2 regions of the Ferrimonas sp. SCSIO 43195 genome follow, and region 1 is predicted to be linked to the other one. Evidence: predicted binding sites of a transcription regulator. Region 1 holds the regulator's gene; the other holds the start of a gene.
What was found. Region 1 encodes LexA, which represses DNA repair genes until DNA is damaged. Its sites were predicted from a motif close to TACTGTATNNNNATACAGTA; they were not measured.

Region 1 (7,667 bases):
TGCTGGGGCAGCTGGTAACGGCAGGAGCAGTGGCTGACCACGGTCAGACAGCCCTGACAGCGCTCACAGGTGGCGCCTCGAGCCCGATAGGGGCGCTGCGACTCGGCCATAAGCCGTTGTCGCAGCACCAATACTGCATTGCGGGTCATTGACCGAACACCGGCAGCAGCTGCAGCTTGCTGGTAATTTCACACACCGCCACCAGCAGACCGAAGGCGATCACCACCATGATGCCCGCCTGGCCGCCGGGCGCCCGGTAGGGCGCATTGGGATAGCGGCGGCGAATGGTGCGCGCCATCAACGCCGGGACGATGGCGGCCCACAAGGTGGCCGCCAGGCCGGCAAAGCCGATGGCGTAGATGAAGCCATGGGGCCAGGCCAGCGCCAGAAGCAACGGCGGCAGGAAGGTGATGGCGGCGGTTTTGTTGCGTCCGCTGAGGGTGTTGTCGAAGCCAAACAGGTCGGCGATGAAGTCGAACAGGCCCAGCGTCACCCCGAGGAAGGAGCTGGCCACCGCCAGGTTGGCAAAGATCGACAGCACCGACCCTATGCTGCCCTGACTGTTGTGCTCCAATGCCGCCACCAGGTCGCCCATGTTGCCACCCGCCTGAATCACCGGCAGCAGTTGTTGTTGGCTGAGGTTGCCGAAGGTCAGCGTCAGCCACAGTACGTAGATGACAAACGCCAGGCCGGTGCCCAGTAGCAGCGCCTTGGCGATGGTGGCGGGCCGCTTCCCGTAGTACTTCACCAGGCTGGGGACGTTGCCGTGATAGCCAAAGGAGGCCAGCATGAACGGCAGTGCCGCCAGGCCGAAGATGGCGTACTCGGTATTGCCGCTGTCGTTCGGCCAAAGGTGCTGGGGTGAGACCCCGCTCATCAGGTCACTGCTGGCGGCGGCAAAGGTCAGAATCATGGCGCCGATCATCAGGGTGCTGATGCGGTCTACGGCGCCGGCGCCGATCCAGACGATCACCGCCAGCACGCCGGCAAAGCTCAGTGATGCCAGTCGGCTGTCCATTTCGATTCCGGTGGTGGCTTCCATCAAGTGGCTGACGATGGAGCTGCCGCCGCTGATGTAGGCGTAGGTCAGGATGTAGAGGACGAAGGCGATGGAGATGCCGTTGGCGACTCGCCACGGACGGCCCAGGGTATCGCCGACCATGGAGTCAAAGCTGGCACCATCGGGGTAGTGCAGGTTGGTTTCCAGCACAAATAAGCCGGACAGCAGCATGCACAGCCAGGCGATGGCCAAGACCAACAGGCTGTAATTGAACCACATGCCGGCGCTGGTGACCGGTAGGGAAAACATACCGGCACCGACGGTGGTGGCGGCGATGATCATGGCCCCGCCGAGCAGGGAGGGAGAGCGGTGTTTGTTCATTCTATGTCTCAAAAAAAGGGCCCCGTAGGGCCCTGATTGGCGCTGCGTTCGCTATCAGCCTACCTGGCTGATGGAGGCGCGCATGCTTACCGGCAGTTGTTTTAGCACCAGTTGTGCCAGTGCTTTGATCTTGTCGGTATCGGGTTTGTCACCGATGCAGCCCATCTCCTTGAGTCTCAGCGTCAGGGTGTTGAACACCTTCTTGTCGAAGAACTCGGGAGCACTGGTGCCGTGCAGCTTGCACAAACGTTCGGCCAGCTTGGTGCTTTCCTTCTCCAGCGCACCTCGCTCAATCTGGGGTTCCGCCTGCAGGCGGGACAGCAGAATGGCGTAGCGCTGCAGAGTCTCCTGACTGATGGCACCGAGTTGCATCAGGGCATTGCGGTGGCTTTCGACCACTCGCAGGTGATCACCGTGCTCTTCCAGGTGGCCGTTGTTGATCAGTTCGTTGATCACCGCCTGCAGGTATTCTTCCAACTCCCCATCCAGCCCCATAAACAGCTCGGCCTGCAGCAGAGGGTAGAGCTCGCTGGCCTGGTCGATCAGCTGGTTGCGGCTGAGGTGATCGGACTTCAGCGCCAGCGAAGCGATCAGGCTGGGCAGAATCATCAGATGCAGGATGTTGTTGCGGTAGTAAGTCATGGTGATCGCCTGGTTGTCGGCGATGCTGACGATCTCACCCAGCTCATCCTGGCTGAGCTGGAATTTCTCCAGATCCAGCACGGTTTTCAGGATCGACTTGCCGTCCCCGTCGGTCAGGGTGGTGTAGGGGGTGTAGGGTACCGCCTGCAGCAACTTCAGGTAGAAATCCAGCTGCTTCTCCAGGGTGGCTCGGGCCATGGCATGCTGTGGTGTGGCCAGCAGCGTGGTGGCGGTCAGGGTCACGGCGCTGACGGCGGCGGCATCGTTGATGTTGCACATCAACTGGCCGGCCAGCTCGTTGACCACCGGGGTCAGCCAGGGCTGACGTTGATCCGGATCCGCCTGAGTGTCCTGGCGCCAGTTCGGCACTTTATCGTTGAGGAACTGATGGACAGTGATCGGCTGACCAAAGTTGACATAGCCTTCGCCATAGTTGCGCAGTTTTTTGATGGCGGACAATACCTGCAGCATGCCCTCCTTCTCTTTCTTCTTTCCTTTCAGCTCCTTGTGATAGGTCGCTACCTCCATCACATGGTCATAGCCCAGGTAGATGGGCACCAGGGTGACGGGCCGTTCGATGCCGCGCAGGACGGTTTGAATGGTCATGGCGATCATGCCGGTCTTCGGCGGTAACAGCCGGCCGGTGCGAGAGCGGCCGCCCTCGCAGAAGTACTCAATGGAGTAGCCACGGGCAAACAGCTGATGCAGGTATTCTCGGAACACCTCGGCGTACAGCTTGTTGCCTTTGAAGGAGCGCCGAATGAAGAAGGCGCCGCCATGACGGAAAATCGGACCGGCGGGCCAGAAGTTCAGGTTGACCCCGGCGGCGATGTGCGGCGGCACCATCCCCTGTTGATAGATGATGTAGGACAGCAGCAGGTAGTCCATGTGGCTGCGGTGGCAGGGCACAAACACAATCTCATGGCCGTCCTGAGACAGCTGGCGGACCTGTTCGGCGCCGCGGACATTGATGCCATTGTAGATTTTGTTCCAGATCCAGGACAACAGCCGCTCACCGATACGGATCAGGTTGCTGGAGTAATCGGCGGCGATCTCCTCCAGGTATTCCAGGGCGCGTTCGCGGGCTTTCTCTTCACTGATGTTCTTGCTTTTGGCTTCTTCCCGAATCGCCTCATCCAGCCCCTTGGAGGCCAGCAGGCTACGGAACAGGGCATCGCGATCCGGCAGTCGAGGTCCGGTGGCCACGGTGCGTTGACGACCGAAATGGACTCGCGCCACCCGAGCCAGTTTCTGGGCAATGCTGTCGTCGGTGCCGTGTTTGTCGGCCATATAGCGCAGCGACACCGGGCGGGAGAAGCGAATAAAGGTATCCCGTCCCAGCATCATCAGAATGAAAAACTTGCGCAGCCAGGTGGGTTGCTCTTTGTTGAGCAGGGTGGCGCTAACGCTTTCCTCTTTGCCCGGATCACGGCCCCACATCAGCGACACCGGCACCACTTGAACGTCCAGGTCGTCGTGTTGTTGATGCAGCGACAACAGCTTCTCGAACCGTGCCAGGAAGTCGGCCTTTTTCGCTTTACCAAACAGGGGGGTGGCGCCGTTGAGCCAGACTACACGGCTGACGGACTGACCTTTGATCTGCAGAGGTTTCAACGGGCTTGGCAGGTTGGCGTTGAGGCAGGCCTCATGCAATGCCAGCAGATCCGAATGCGACTCGTGGCTCATGACGTACACCAGGGGCCGGTCGGTATCGATGTCCAGCTCGGCAATGGGGTCTTCAGGCACCAACCGGCTGTTCACTACCGGCTTTTGCAGCCAGCGTGCGCCCTTCATCCAGGGCGATAAGAATTCTTGGGTCACCGTTCTATTCGCTTTTTGTTCGTTAACTGGTTGTGATTCTACACCGAAAGCGACTCAGGCGGCAGTCTGCTGTACCGGCCAATTGTCAGCGGGTGTTCCGGCTGTGGGGATTTGGCCAGTCAAATTCAATAAATTACTGTTGAATTTATCGCCTACCTGTATATACTCACAGTGGTACTGTATAGATAAACAGGTAGAGATATGAAGCCGTTAACCCCGAGACAGACCCAGGTGCTGGAACTGATCCGCAACCATATGCAGGAGACCGGCATGCCGCCGACTCGTGCGGAGATCGCCAAACGTCTGGGGTTTCGCAGTGCCAATGCCGCCGAAGAGCATCTGAAGGCGTTGGCGCGCAAGCAGGTGATCGAGATAGTCCCCGGCACCTCGCGCGGCATTCGCCTGTTGGATACCGGTCCGGAACCGGAGCAACTGGGGTTGCCGTTGATCGGTCAGGTGGCAGCGGGGGAGCCGATTCTGGCTCAGCAGCATATCGAACAGCATTGTCAGTTGGACCCCAGCATGTTCCGTCCCAATGCCGATTATCTGTTGCGGGTGCGGGGCGACTCCATGGTCGATATCGGCATTATGGATGGGGATCTGTTGGCGGTACACAGTCAGCAGGAGGCTCACAACGGTCAGATTGTGGTGGCCAGGGTGGGCGAAGATGTGACCGTGAAGCGGTTTCAGCGTAAAGACAATCTGGTGTACCTGCACGCCGAAAACAGTGAATACCAACCCATTGTGGTGGACCTGGAGCATGAGCCTCTGAGCATTGAAGGCCTGGCGGTGGGTGTGATTCGAAACGGAGGATTGCAATAATGAAGACTCGGCAAGGAACGCAGTTTCGTCATCCCGGCCTGTGGCAGGGCAATTGGTCCACCAACCCCAGATTGACCCGACTGGACAGCGGCGCGGCGGCCCTGACTGAATTGGCACCGAAGCTGGCGGAGTTGAGCCAGAAGCAGCGCTGGTTGGTGCTGGTAAACCCACCAAGGTTCGGTTGGAAACAGATTCTGCAAAATGCCGGAGTGGCCATGGACCGCATTCTGATCGTTCGCTGTCAGGACGACGTCGAAGGCCAGTGGGCCGTCGAACAGGCGCTGTCCGGGCATACCTGCAGCGCGGTGGTGGCCTGGTTGCCTACCATTGCCGCCCGCGACTGGCGCCGGTTGGAGCTGGCCAGTCGCCGTGCCGAATGTTCCGGCTATCTGTTTCAATCTCAAACCAGCCGCATTACCACTCAACTGGTGTCGAACTGGATTCACTAACCTCGGGGAATGCTGGCTTGAGCCGTGGATTCAGGCCTGTCCTTAATAATGAACCTTGTTCGCCTTCAGTTGCTGCTGTTTAATACACCTTTTCATACCCTTAGTGTTTTCTATTGCCAATCGATAAATTAAAGAGATTTCCTCTTTTTTGCCCTTGCATACGTGGATTGAGTGCTATTCTTGATCTTGATCAAATCGAAATATGTCATTAGGTTAGAAAAGACACAGTCGAAGAACTGTGTGAGGCAGAAGTAACGGTCACGCGGAACCGCGTCGGCTGTGTGCCCAAACCGATTAAGGGGAGGGGAGCTTCATAGGGCTGAGCATTACTGTGCTGCTCTTCTCTGGATATTGCGTCATGCAATACACAGAGGAGTAGTTGATGTGAGAAGGATTGCTTTACTGGCCATCATCGCCTTGATGCCAGTGTGGGCGGTCGCCGAGTCGGATTACAATCTGACCCCGGGCGTGACCGCCATCAGTGAGCAGGTGTATGGCCTGCACATGACCATTTTCTATATCTGCTGTGCCATTGCGGCGGTGGTGTTTGGAGTGATGCTCTACTCCCTGATTGCACACCGCAAGTCCAAAGGCGCGGTGCCCGCCAATTTTCATGAAAGTACCAAGATCGAAATTCTGTGGACGGTGATTCCGTTCATTATTTTGATCGTCATGGCGGTGCCTGCCACCAAAACTCTGGTGGCGATGGAAGATCCCAGTCAGTCCGACCTCACCATTCAGATCACCGGCTCCCAATGGAAGTGGCATTACAAGTATTTCGACCAGGGTGTGGAGTTTTTCAGCCTGATGTCCACCCCTCAAAGCCAAATCAATGACGCCGAAGCCAAAGGCGAAAACTACCTGCTGGAGGTGGATAAGCCGTTGGTGATTCCCGTCAACCGCAAAGTCCGTTTCCTGATGACCTCTGACGACGTCATCCACTCCTGGTGGGTGCCGGCCTTTGCGGTGAAAAAGGACGCCAACCCGGGGTTCATCAACGAAGCCTGGACCCGGGTGGACAAGCCTGGCACCTACCGAGGTCAATGCGCCGAGTTATGTGGAAAAGACCACGGCTTCATGCCGGTGGTGGTGGAGGTGTTGCCAGAAGCGGAGTTTGATCTTTGGCTGGCCGAGCAGCAGGGGGCGGCGGCAGCGGCGGCCAAGGCGGAAACCGAAGCCCTGACCCAGACACTGACTATGGAGGAGAGCATGACCCTGGGAGAGCAGGTGTACCTGTCTCGATGCGCGGCCTGCCACATGCCTAACGGCGCGGGCCTGCAGGGGGTGTTCCCGGCTCTGAAAGACAGCCCCATCGCCCTGGGTGAGGTGAAGGCGCACATCGACATTGTGGTTCATGGCAAGGCCGGAACCGCCATGCAAGCGTTTGCGGCTCAGTTGAGTAACAAGGAGCTGGCGGCGGTGGTGACTTATGAACGAAACGCCTGGGGCAATGACACCGGCGATGTGGTACAGACGGCGGATGTAGCCGCCTCTAAGGGACAATGAGGGGCACAGTCATGACCATAGCGACACGAGAAAATCAGGCCGATGTCGGCCATATCGAAACGGAACACGACCATCACCACGCACCGCAGAAGGGCCTGAAACGATGGTTGCTGACCACCAACCACAAAGAGATCGGCACCCTGTATCTGTGGTTCAGCTTTACCATGTTTTTGGTCGGTGGGGCCATGGCGATGGTGATTCGGGCCGAGTTGTTCCAGCCGGGTCTGCAGTTGGTAGAGCCGAACTTCTTCAATCAGATGACCACGGTCCATGGACTGATTATGGTATTTGGGGCGGTGATGCCGGCGTTTACAGGGCTGGCTAACTGGATGATCCCGATGATGATCGGCGCCCCGGATATGGCACTGCCACGGCTGAACAACTGGAGTTTCTGGATCCTGCCGTTTGCCTTTGCCCTGTTGATCGGCAGTTTGTTTATGGAAGGGGGCGGTCCGGCATTCGGCTGGACTTTCTATGCGCCGTTGTCGACCACCTTCAGCGGTGATTCCACCGCGCTGTTTGTGTTTTCGGTTCACATCATGGGCATCAGCTCCATCATGGGCGCCATCAACGTCATTGTGACCATCGTCAACCTGCGTGCTCCGGGCATGACTTACATGAAGATGCCACTGTTTGTCTGGACCTGGTTGATCACCGCCTTTCTGTTGATCGCGGTGATGCCGGTACTGGCGGGGGCGGTGACCATGGTATTGACCGATAAGTACTTCGGTACCGCGTTCTTCGATGCCGCCGGCGGTGGTGACCCGGTGATGTTCCAGCACATTTTCTGGTTCTTTGGTCATCCAGAGGTGTACATCATGATTTTGCCGGCGTTTGGCATCATCTCCGCCATTGTGCCCGCGTTTTCCCGCAAGAAGTTGTTTGGCTATGCCTCCATGGTATACGCCACCGCGTCTATTGCCCTGCTGTCCTTCATCGTCTGGGCCCACCACATGTTCACCACCGGCATGCCGGTGGCGGCGGAACTGTTTTTCATGTACTGCACCATGCTGATCTCGGTGCCCACCGGGGTCAAGGTGTTTAAC
Region 2 (7,667 bases), 1.5 Mb from region 1:
CATGGCACTGATCATCAGTACCGTACAACCGCCGATGGAGGCAATCAGCCACTGGAAACCGTTGATGCTCGCCACCGACGCCACCTGTTGCTGCAGGGCCTGGCCGATCAGCGCCGCACTGTGCCCTCCCACGGCCTGCTGCAGCTGCAACGACTGCTGAACAAAGGCATCACTGCGGCTGCTGAGGTGCCCCGCCAGTACCAGGCTGGCGTTGGCGGCATCAAACGCCTGCAAGCGGGAAAACTCGACACTGGCCAGCAAGGATCCCAGGTTTCTGAACAGGTAAAACCAAGCAATGGCCTCCACCAGTTGTGCCTTGGGCATCCGCCGCAGAATATGAATGGTCACGGTGACATTGAGAATGCCCACCGCCACCCCTTTGAGCAACATCGCCGGCCACAGGTCGCTGCGGCCACTGTCCGGGCTAACCCCGGTCAGTATCGAGCAGGCAATCACCATCAACAGCACGCCTAAGGGAATCACCTTCTCCGGCTTACCGCCTTCCGTGGTAGTGACCTTAATCGCCAGCATCAGCCCCAGCAACATGCCATAGAAACTGATCCGCTCCAGCTGCCCCAGTTGGGCGTGGCTGTACCCCAGCACTCCGGTCACAAACCCCGAGGTCAACATGGTCGCCGCCATTACCACAAACCCGGCCACCGCACCGTTGACCATTCCGACCCGGGCATTGGGCACCCGCAAGATGGCTGGACGCAGATACTCGCCCCGGCCCCAACCTCGGCGCAGCGCCAGCACTACGCCTGTGCCCAGTAGCGCTGTCACCACCGCCAGCACCACCCAGTCGGGATCGCGAAACCAGTTGTAGCGTTCCCCCTTCATCAGCAGTACCGTCAGCGCCACAATAAAGCCGCTCAACAACCCGGCCTGCAGCAGGTTCAATCGAATGCGTTGACGCGTATCCGGCCAGGGCCAGGGGCCAAAACGCACCCAGTACAACACCGCCGCGTAGGGAATCCACTGCAGCGCAAAGGCCCAGCGCCAACCGCCCGCCTCTGCCAACAGCCCCATCAACAACGGGTACAGCCCCATGGGAATCAACACAAACAGCAGCAGCATCACTGCTTCGGCCTTGGCGATGCGGACAAAATCCAGGTTGGTCATCACCAGTCGGTGTGCCAGCACCACCATCACGCTGGCGCACACCCCGTGGCCCAGCCAGGCCACGTACTGCCACAACGGCGCCTCGACCAGCACGCTGATCAGCGCACAACCCAGCCCCAGCGCCGCCGCCCAGCGCAACAGGCGCCGGTTACCCAAGCGATAGGCCGCCCAGCTGGCCAGGGGCAGCGCCAGCAGTTGGCCAACCATAAACAGCACATTGAACCAACTGGCCTCATCCAGCGACAGCCCCAGGGCGCCGGCGATGTCGGCGGCGCCGCTGCTGTAGATTCCCGATGCCAACCCTTGCGGGAGCAGCATCAGCAGCGCCAGTGGCAGCAATGGCCAGATTCGGTTACTCATGGCGGGCATCCACGGCCACTACCGCCGACAGCCCCGGCACCACCCGTCCCCGCAGCACCTCGGGCAAGCTCAAGGCAATCTTCACCGGCACCCGCTGCACCACTTTGACAAAATTGCCGGTGGCGTTGTCCGGCGGCATCATGCTGAACTGAGCCCCGGTAGCCGGCGCCATGCTGAGCACCCGGCCCTCAATGGGGTGATCGGGAAAGCCATCCACCTCCACCAGTACCGCTTGCCGAGGTTTCAGCCGGGCAATCTCGCCCTCTTTAAAGTTGGCTTCTACCCATACCTCGTCGGTAGGCACAATGGACAGTAGCGGCGTGCCTGCCGCCACCAGTCGCCCCTGGCGCACAGCGCGGTTACCCACCACCCCGGCCACCGGTGCCCGAATGTCGGTGTCCTCCAGGTTCAGCTGCGCCAGCGCCAGCTCCGACTCCGCCTGAATTCGTCGCGCCTGCAGCAACTCCAGCTGGCTGCGTGCCGTCGCCAGCGCCTGGCGGGCCCCCTCCAGCTTGAGCTTCGACGAGGTCAACGCCAGCTCGGCCCGCTCCATGCGGGTTTTCTGAGCGTCATGAGTCGATTTCGACGCCAGGTTGTCCCGCAACAGGTTCGATAATCGCTGCCACTCCACCCGCTGATAACGCGCATCGGTGGCGGCAGAGTCGATGGCCGTTTCGGCCTCCTTGACGGCAATGATCTGCATCTCGATCTGCTGCCGGGCACTGACAATGCTCGCCTCTACCTCCGCCAATGACCCGGCAGCCTTGTCCTTCAGCGCCAGGTAGTTGCGCTTATCCAGCTGCGCCAGCAAGGTGCCAGCCTCCACCCACTGGTTGTCGGTCACCAGTACCCGGGTCACCACTCCGGCCACCTCGGCACTGACCGGCGTAATCTCGCCCTGCACATAGGCGTTATCGGTTTCAATCCAGCCTTGCCGCGGCGCCAGATAGAGGTACAATCCGCTGATGACCAGCACCAGAGTCAGCGCCACCAGGACTTTCTTTTTTCCACTGTTCATAGACACAACCATTGAAGAATCAACCACCATCAGCATCCAGATGTCTGCAAACCCACCACGGCAACGCCTCGTCAAAGCCCACTGTCGTTTGGTCTGGTTCAACAGCCATTAAGATACTGTACTGTACAGTATCATATTTGAGTAGTAAGATGGATTTCAAGCCCTACCAGGCAAAAACTGTACTGAGGAGTACCATATGCGCCCTTCCAGCCTGAAAAAGAAGCAGAATTATTTGGATGTCGCCACCGAGCTGTTTCTGCAACAGGGCTTCGACGCCACCGGGCTGGACCAGTTGATCGAGCGCTGCGGTGGCTCCAAGCTGACCCTGTACAACTATTTCGGTGACAAACGTGGCCTGCTGAAAGAGGTGGTGACCCGGCTGACCGGCGAACTGCAGACCATCCTGGCCGTAGATTCGGATCTCAGCCACAGCACCGAGCAACAGCTGCAGCACTTCTGCCGCAGCTACACCAGCTTCGTCTATCACCCAAAAACCATGGGCCTGTTTCGGCTGATGATTGCCCAAAGCAAACAGGATCAGGAGCTGGTGGAGTTCTTTCTGGATCGCGGCCCTCGCCGGGCACTGGCCACCCTGGAACAGTTGCTGGTGCAACTGGTGGCCGATGGCCAGCTGCAATTGGACGACCCGCACAACAGCGCCGAGCAGCTGCTGGGGGCACTGCGGGGCTCCCGTTACTTCGAGGCCCTGTTGACGCCGCTGCCCTCGGATTCCGCTCAGTTACAGCGCTACGCCGATACCGCGGTGGCCACCTTCCTGAAAAGCTGCCGCTAAAGCAACCTGGGCCACAATGAGGTACTCTTTTAAAGACAGAGAGAGAAAAGGACACCTCAATGCCCTCAGCCGCCGAAGGCCTGGCCTGGGTACTGTGGATCTGGCTGACGCTGCACTGCCTGATCCGTGGCAACCTGTGGCAGGCCATTAGAGAACACGACTACGTCTTGCACCTGACCCTGGGGTTCGTCGTGGGCCTCAGCGGCTTATGGCAATTGCGAGCCGGGATCTACGACGGCCTGGAGCTGCACTTTGTCGCCCTCACCGTCACCACCCTGGTGTTCGGCTGGCGCAATGCCATCGTGGTCGGCAGCCTGGCACTGCTGGCCAGTGTCGGCCTGGGCAGCGAGCCCTGGCAGGGCGCCGGCGCCGTTGGCCTGCTGGGGGTGGCCGCGCCCATCGGCCTCAGTTTTGCCATCTTGACCCTGAGCCACAACACCCTGCCCCGCAACCTGTGGATCTACATCTTCGTCGATGGCTTTTTCAATGGCATTGTCTGCTTCGTGGCCCGCACCCTGTTGCTGGCCAGCTGGTTCAGCTTTGACTACGACTGGACCATTATTCGGGACAACTATTTGATTCTGATGCCGCTGTTTTTCTTCCCCGAGGCCATGCTCAATGGCTTCAGCACCACCCTGTTGGTGGTTCACAAGCCCCATTGGCTGGCGACCTGGCGCGAAGAGCAATACCTTAAGTAGCCCCTTAGCTGGCCAGTTGTACATTCAGGCTGTCGTCCACCTCTACCCACAGCGCCACCGAGCGCTCAATGCCGATCTGCAGCGATTTGCCGGCCCCCATGCGGCGGGTTTTCACCCCCAGCAAACGCAGAATTCGTTCACAGGCCACGGTGGTCACCAACACATAGTGCTTAATGTCATTGTCGATGGCGAAATCGTAGAACGACTTTACCAAAGCCGCGGTGGAGTGATTCACCAGGCCGCGGCCCTTCTCACCGTCGCCCTTGCGCACGGTAAAACGGCTGATCTCCCACACCTTCTCCTGCTGCGGCGCCGCTTCGCCCTGCAGCAACTCCGGAAACACGTCCTTCAACATGTACTGGCCCTGGGTCGGCAGCGCGCGCCAGCAGCCGATGACGCTGTCGTTGTGATCGGTCATGGCGATGTGCGACACCTGCAGCGCATCGAAGTTGTCGGTTTCCAGGCCGTCCTCACAGCTGACCTCCCAGCCAAGGCGCTGCTTAAAGGTCTCATTTCTAAGCTTAAAGACCTGATTCAACAGCTCAGGGTTGGCAGGAGAAGTGTGTGGGTTGATCACAGTAATGTTGGACATGTTGCTCACCTTTTCGGAATCGAAATCGTGAGCAAAAATTAAGAAATTCCCCGCCCCGGCATAACTGTCAGTTGTGCCCATGTCAGATCTGACAGGTGGTCGCCAGCGCCGCCGTCCTTTACCTTTACCGCCGTCACTGATGCACCGTCGCGACCCCCGCCAAACCGAGCATTGACGCGGATCGGGACCACAGCAATCAGCCCTACTGTCACAACTGACAGCTAACCCGGCACGGCACTTCGGGCTAGTCTGAACCCAATCACTGATATGGACGACGTTTGCCATGACTGCACAGGCCCACCACGCACAGCACACTCAACACAGCGCCCTGCCCGGCGAGCTGTTGTTTACCCTGGATAAGGCCCAGCACCTGTCCCGGCGTTCCGGCTGGGCCTGGTCCCTGACCCGCAACAACCGCCGCATCGGCTCCGGCTCCGGCATGTTTGGCTACCCGGTGTCATCGCTGCTACACGCGGCAGTGCAGGAGCAGGCCGACGCCCTGTACCTGTCGACGCCGCCACACGACGGCTTCATCACCCTGGGCGAGCTGTTACCCAGCCTGAAAGCGGCCAACATTCGTGAGCTCAACATCCCCAGCATCAATTGCCCCTGGTGGGTGTTTGGCCAACAGCAGAAACAGGCGTCGGATCACGGCATCACCATCAACCGTTTCCCGGTCAAGGACATCGGCAACCAGATCTATTACGGCCCCTACACCCTGGCCACTCAGGGGCGCCCCTGGGTGGTCGCGGTCTGCGCCACCACCCTGGGCGGCGGCGACCACCCACTGGCGACGTTCGATGGCGAGTTCGGTCACAACCAACGCATTCGCCAGCGAGTACTGAGCAGCCATGCCCTGGCCAGCGATCTGGCCGACGCCACCCAGGCCTACGCCGGCCTGCGTAACGCCGCCGGCAGCGAACTGTCGTTGCAGCAATTCGATGGTGCCGAGGCCTTTGCCCGGTTGCTGCTGCAACAGGCACAGATGCAGCTGCCAACGCTGGTGGTGATCACCAACCAGAGCCGCTGCCAGCAACTGATTCAACGGGGCTGGGTGGACGAACTGCTGCTCAGTTGCCAGCTGATCGACAGCCAACCCAGTCATCAGGCCCTGGCGCCGCTGACCAGCCTCAGCGGCTGGCAGATGAGCGACTGCCACTTGTTAAGCAACGGCGTGCAGCTGGAACTGCTGCGCAAGCCTTACTGATTACCACCTGAAGGAACAGGAGCCCCTCATGGACAGAAAAATCACCCCGAGCCGCGGCCCGGCCATCAAAAACGCCGTCATCGCCACCCTGTTGGGGCTGGTGCTGGCCTCGGCGGCCTACGCCCTCAGCCATGGCGACAGCGACCGCGTGCAGCAGCGGGTCGACAGCGCCACCCTGGTGGTCACTACCGTTCAAGCCGGTGCCTTTGAGGACACCTTGCGGCTGCGTGGCAGCATCAAGCCGAAAACCAGCATCTACCTGGATGCCATCAGCGGTGGCCGGGTAGAGCAGAAGCTGGTGGAACAGGGGGAGTTTGTCACCGAGGGCCAGCCGCTGGTGAAGCTGTCCAACAGCGCCCTGCAGCTGGACGTCATCAGCCGCGAGGCACAGATCACCGAGCAGCTCAACTTCCTGCGCAACACCCAGATGACCATGGAAACCAACAAGCTCAACCTGAAACGGGATCTGCTGGAGATTGAACACCAGATCAACCAATTGCAACGCAAGGTTAAACAGGCCATTGCCCTGGAGAAGCGCGACCTGATCCCCAAGGACGACCTGCTCAACCTGCAGCAGGATCTGAGCTACTACCAGAAACGCCGCCAGTTGACCCAGGAGCGCCAGCAGGCGGAAAACCTGATTCGCCAGGCGCAGATCACCCAGTTGGAGGACAGCGCCAAGATGCTGGACACCAACCTGGCCTTTGCCCGTAAGAACCTGGACAACCTGCTGGTAAAGGCGCCGGTGTCCGGCTACCTCAGCGATCTGGACGTGGTGGTGGGCGAGTCCAAGACCAAGGGCGCCCGTCTCGGCCAAATTGACCTGCCCGGCGAGTACAAGTTGGCGGTGGAGGTGGACGAGTACTACCTCAGCCAGGTGCAGCTGGGCATGGCCGCCAAAGTGCGGGTCAACGGCCGGCTGATCGACGCCATCACCACCAAGATCGACAGCCGGGTCAACGCCTCCCGCTTCACCGTGGAGATTGACCTGCCCGGCGACCTGGCCGGCATCAAACGTGGCCAGAGCCTGGACGTGGATCTGGTGCTGAGCAGCCCTCAGGACAACGCGGTGCTGCTGAACAAGGGCGCCTTCGTTAACGACAGCGGCGGCCACTGGGCCTTTGTGCTGTCGAGCGACGGCCACCAGGCCCACCGCACCGCCATTCGCCTGGGCAAGAAAAACGCCACCGTGTTTCAGGTGCTGGAGGGGCTCAAACCCGGCGACCGAGTGATCACCTCCAGCTATTCAAGCTTCGACAACGCCGACGAACTGCTACTCAACTAATCAATAAAAAAGGAATTTTGTCATGATTACCCTGACCGGCATTCATAAAGCCTTTCGCACCCACGACATCGAAACCGTGGCCCTGGACGCCCTGGATCTGACCGTGGCCCCCGGCGACTTTGTCTCCATCATGGGGCCGTCCGGCTGCGGCAAGTCGACCCTGCTGTCGATCATCGGCATGCTCGACCATCCCGATGCCGGCCAGTACCGTTTCGACGGTGAGCAGATTGAGGGCTTTTCCGAGCGGCAATTGGCCAGCCTGCGCAGCCGCAGCCTCGGCTACATCTTTCAGAGCTTCAACCTGGTGGACGACCTGACCGTGGCCCAGAACGTCGAACTGCCACTGCTGTACAACAAGGTCGCCAAGGCCGAACGACGCCAGCGGGTGGCAGCCATTCTGGACCAGCTCAACATCGGCCACCGCGCCGGTCACCTGCCGCAGCAGCTGTCCGGTGGTCAGCAGCAGCGGGTAGCCATCGCCCGGGCGCTGGTGATCAACCCCAAGCTGATTCTGGCGGACGAGCCCACCGGCAACCTGGACTCGGAAAACGGCCTCGAGGTGATGCGATTGCTGACCGAACTCAACCGCAAA

Region 2: the regulator LexA is predicted to act here: its motif matches at 4,787-4,806, upstream of J8Z22_RS16130 (acyl-homoserine-lactone synthase).

What each region holds. Positions count from the first base shown of each region.
Region 1 is NZ_CP072679.1:185,537-193,203, forward strand. Features, by position in the region: gene J8Z22_RS00860 (tRNA-uridine aminocarboxypropyltransferase) at 1-149, opposite strand, end outside; gene J8Z22_RS00865 (aromatic amino acid transport family protein) at 146-1,393, opposite strand; gene plsB (glycerol-3-phosphate 1-O-acyltransferase PlsB) at 1,436-3,817, opposite strand; gene lexA (transcriptional repressor LexA) at 4,046-4,666, shown strand; gene J8Z22_RS00880 (SulA-like leucine-rich domain-containing protein) at 4,666-5,115, shown strand; partial or broken gene coxB (cytochrome c oxidase subunit II) at 5,536-6,600, shown strand; gene ctaD (cytochrome c oxidase subunit I) at 6,633-7,667, shown strand, end outside.
Region 2 is NZ_CP072679.1:3,480,114-3,487,780, forward strand. Features, by position in the region: gene J8Z22_RS16110 (MFS transporter) at 1-1,482, opposite strand, end outside; gene J8Z22_RS16115 (HlyD family secretion protein) at 1,475-2,500, opposite strand; gene J8Z22_RS16120 (TetR/AcrR family transcriptional regulator) at 2,697-3,293, shown strand; gene J8Z22_RS16125 (hypothetical protein) at 3,353-3,991, shown strand; gene J8Z22_RS16130 (acyl-homoserine-lactone synthase) at 3,996-4,583, opposite strand; gene J8Z22_RS16135 (hypothetical protein) at 4,867-5,790, shown strand; gene J8Z22_RS16140 (efflux RND transporter periplasmic adaptor subunit) at 5,819-7,075, shown strand; gene J8Z22_RS16145 (ABC transporter ATP-binding protein) at 7,098-7,667, shown strand, end outside.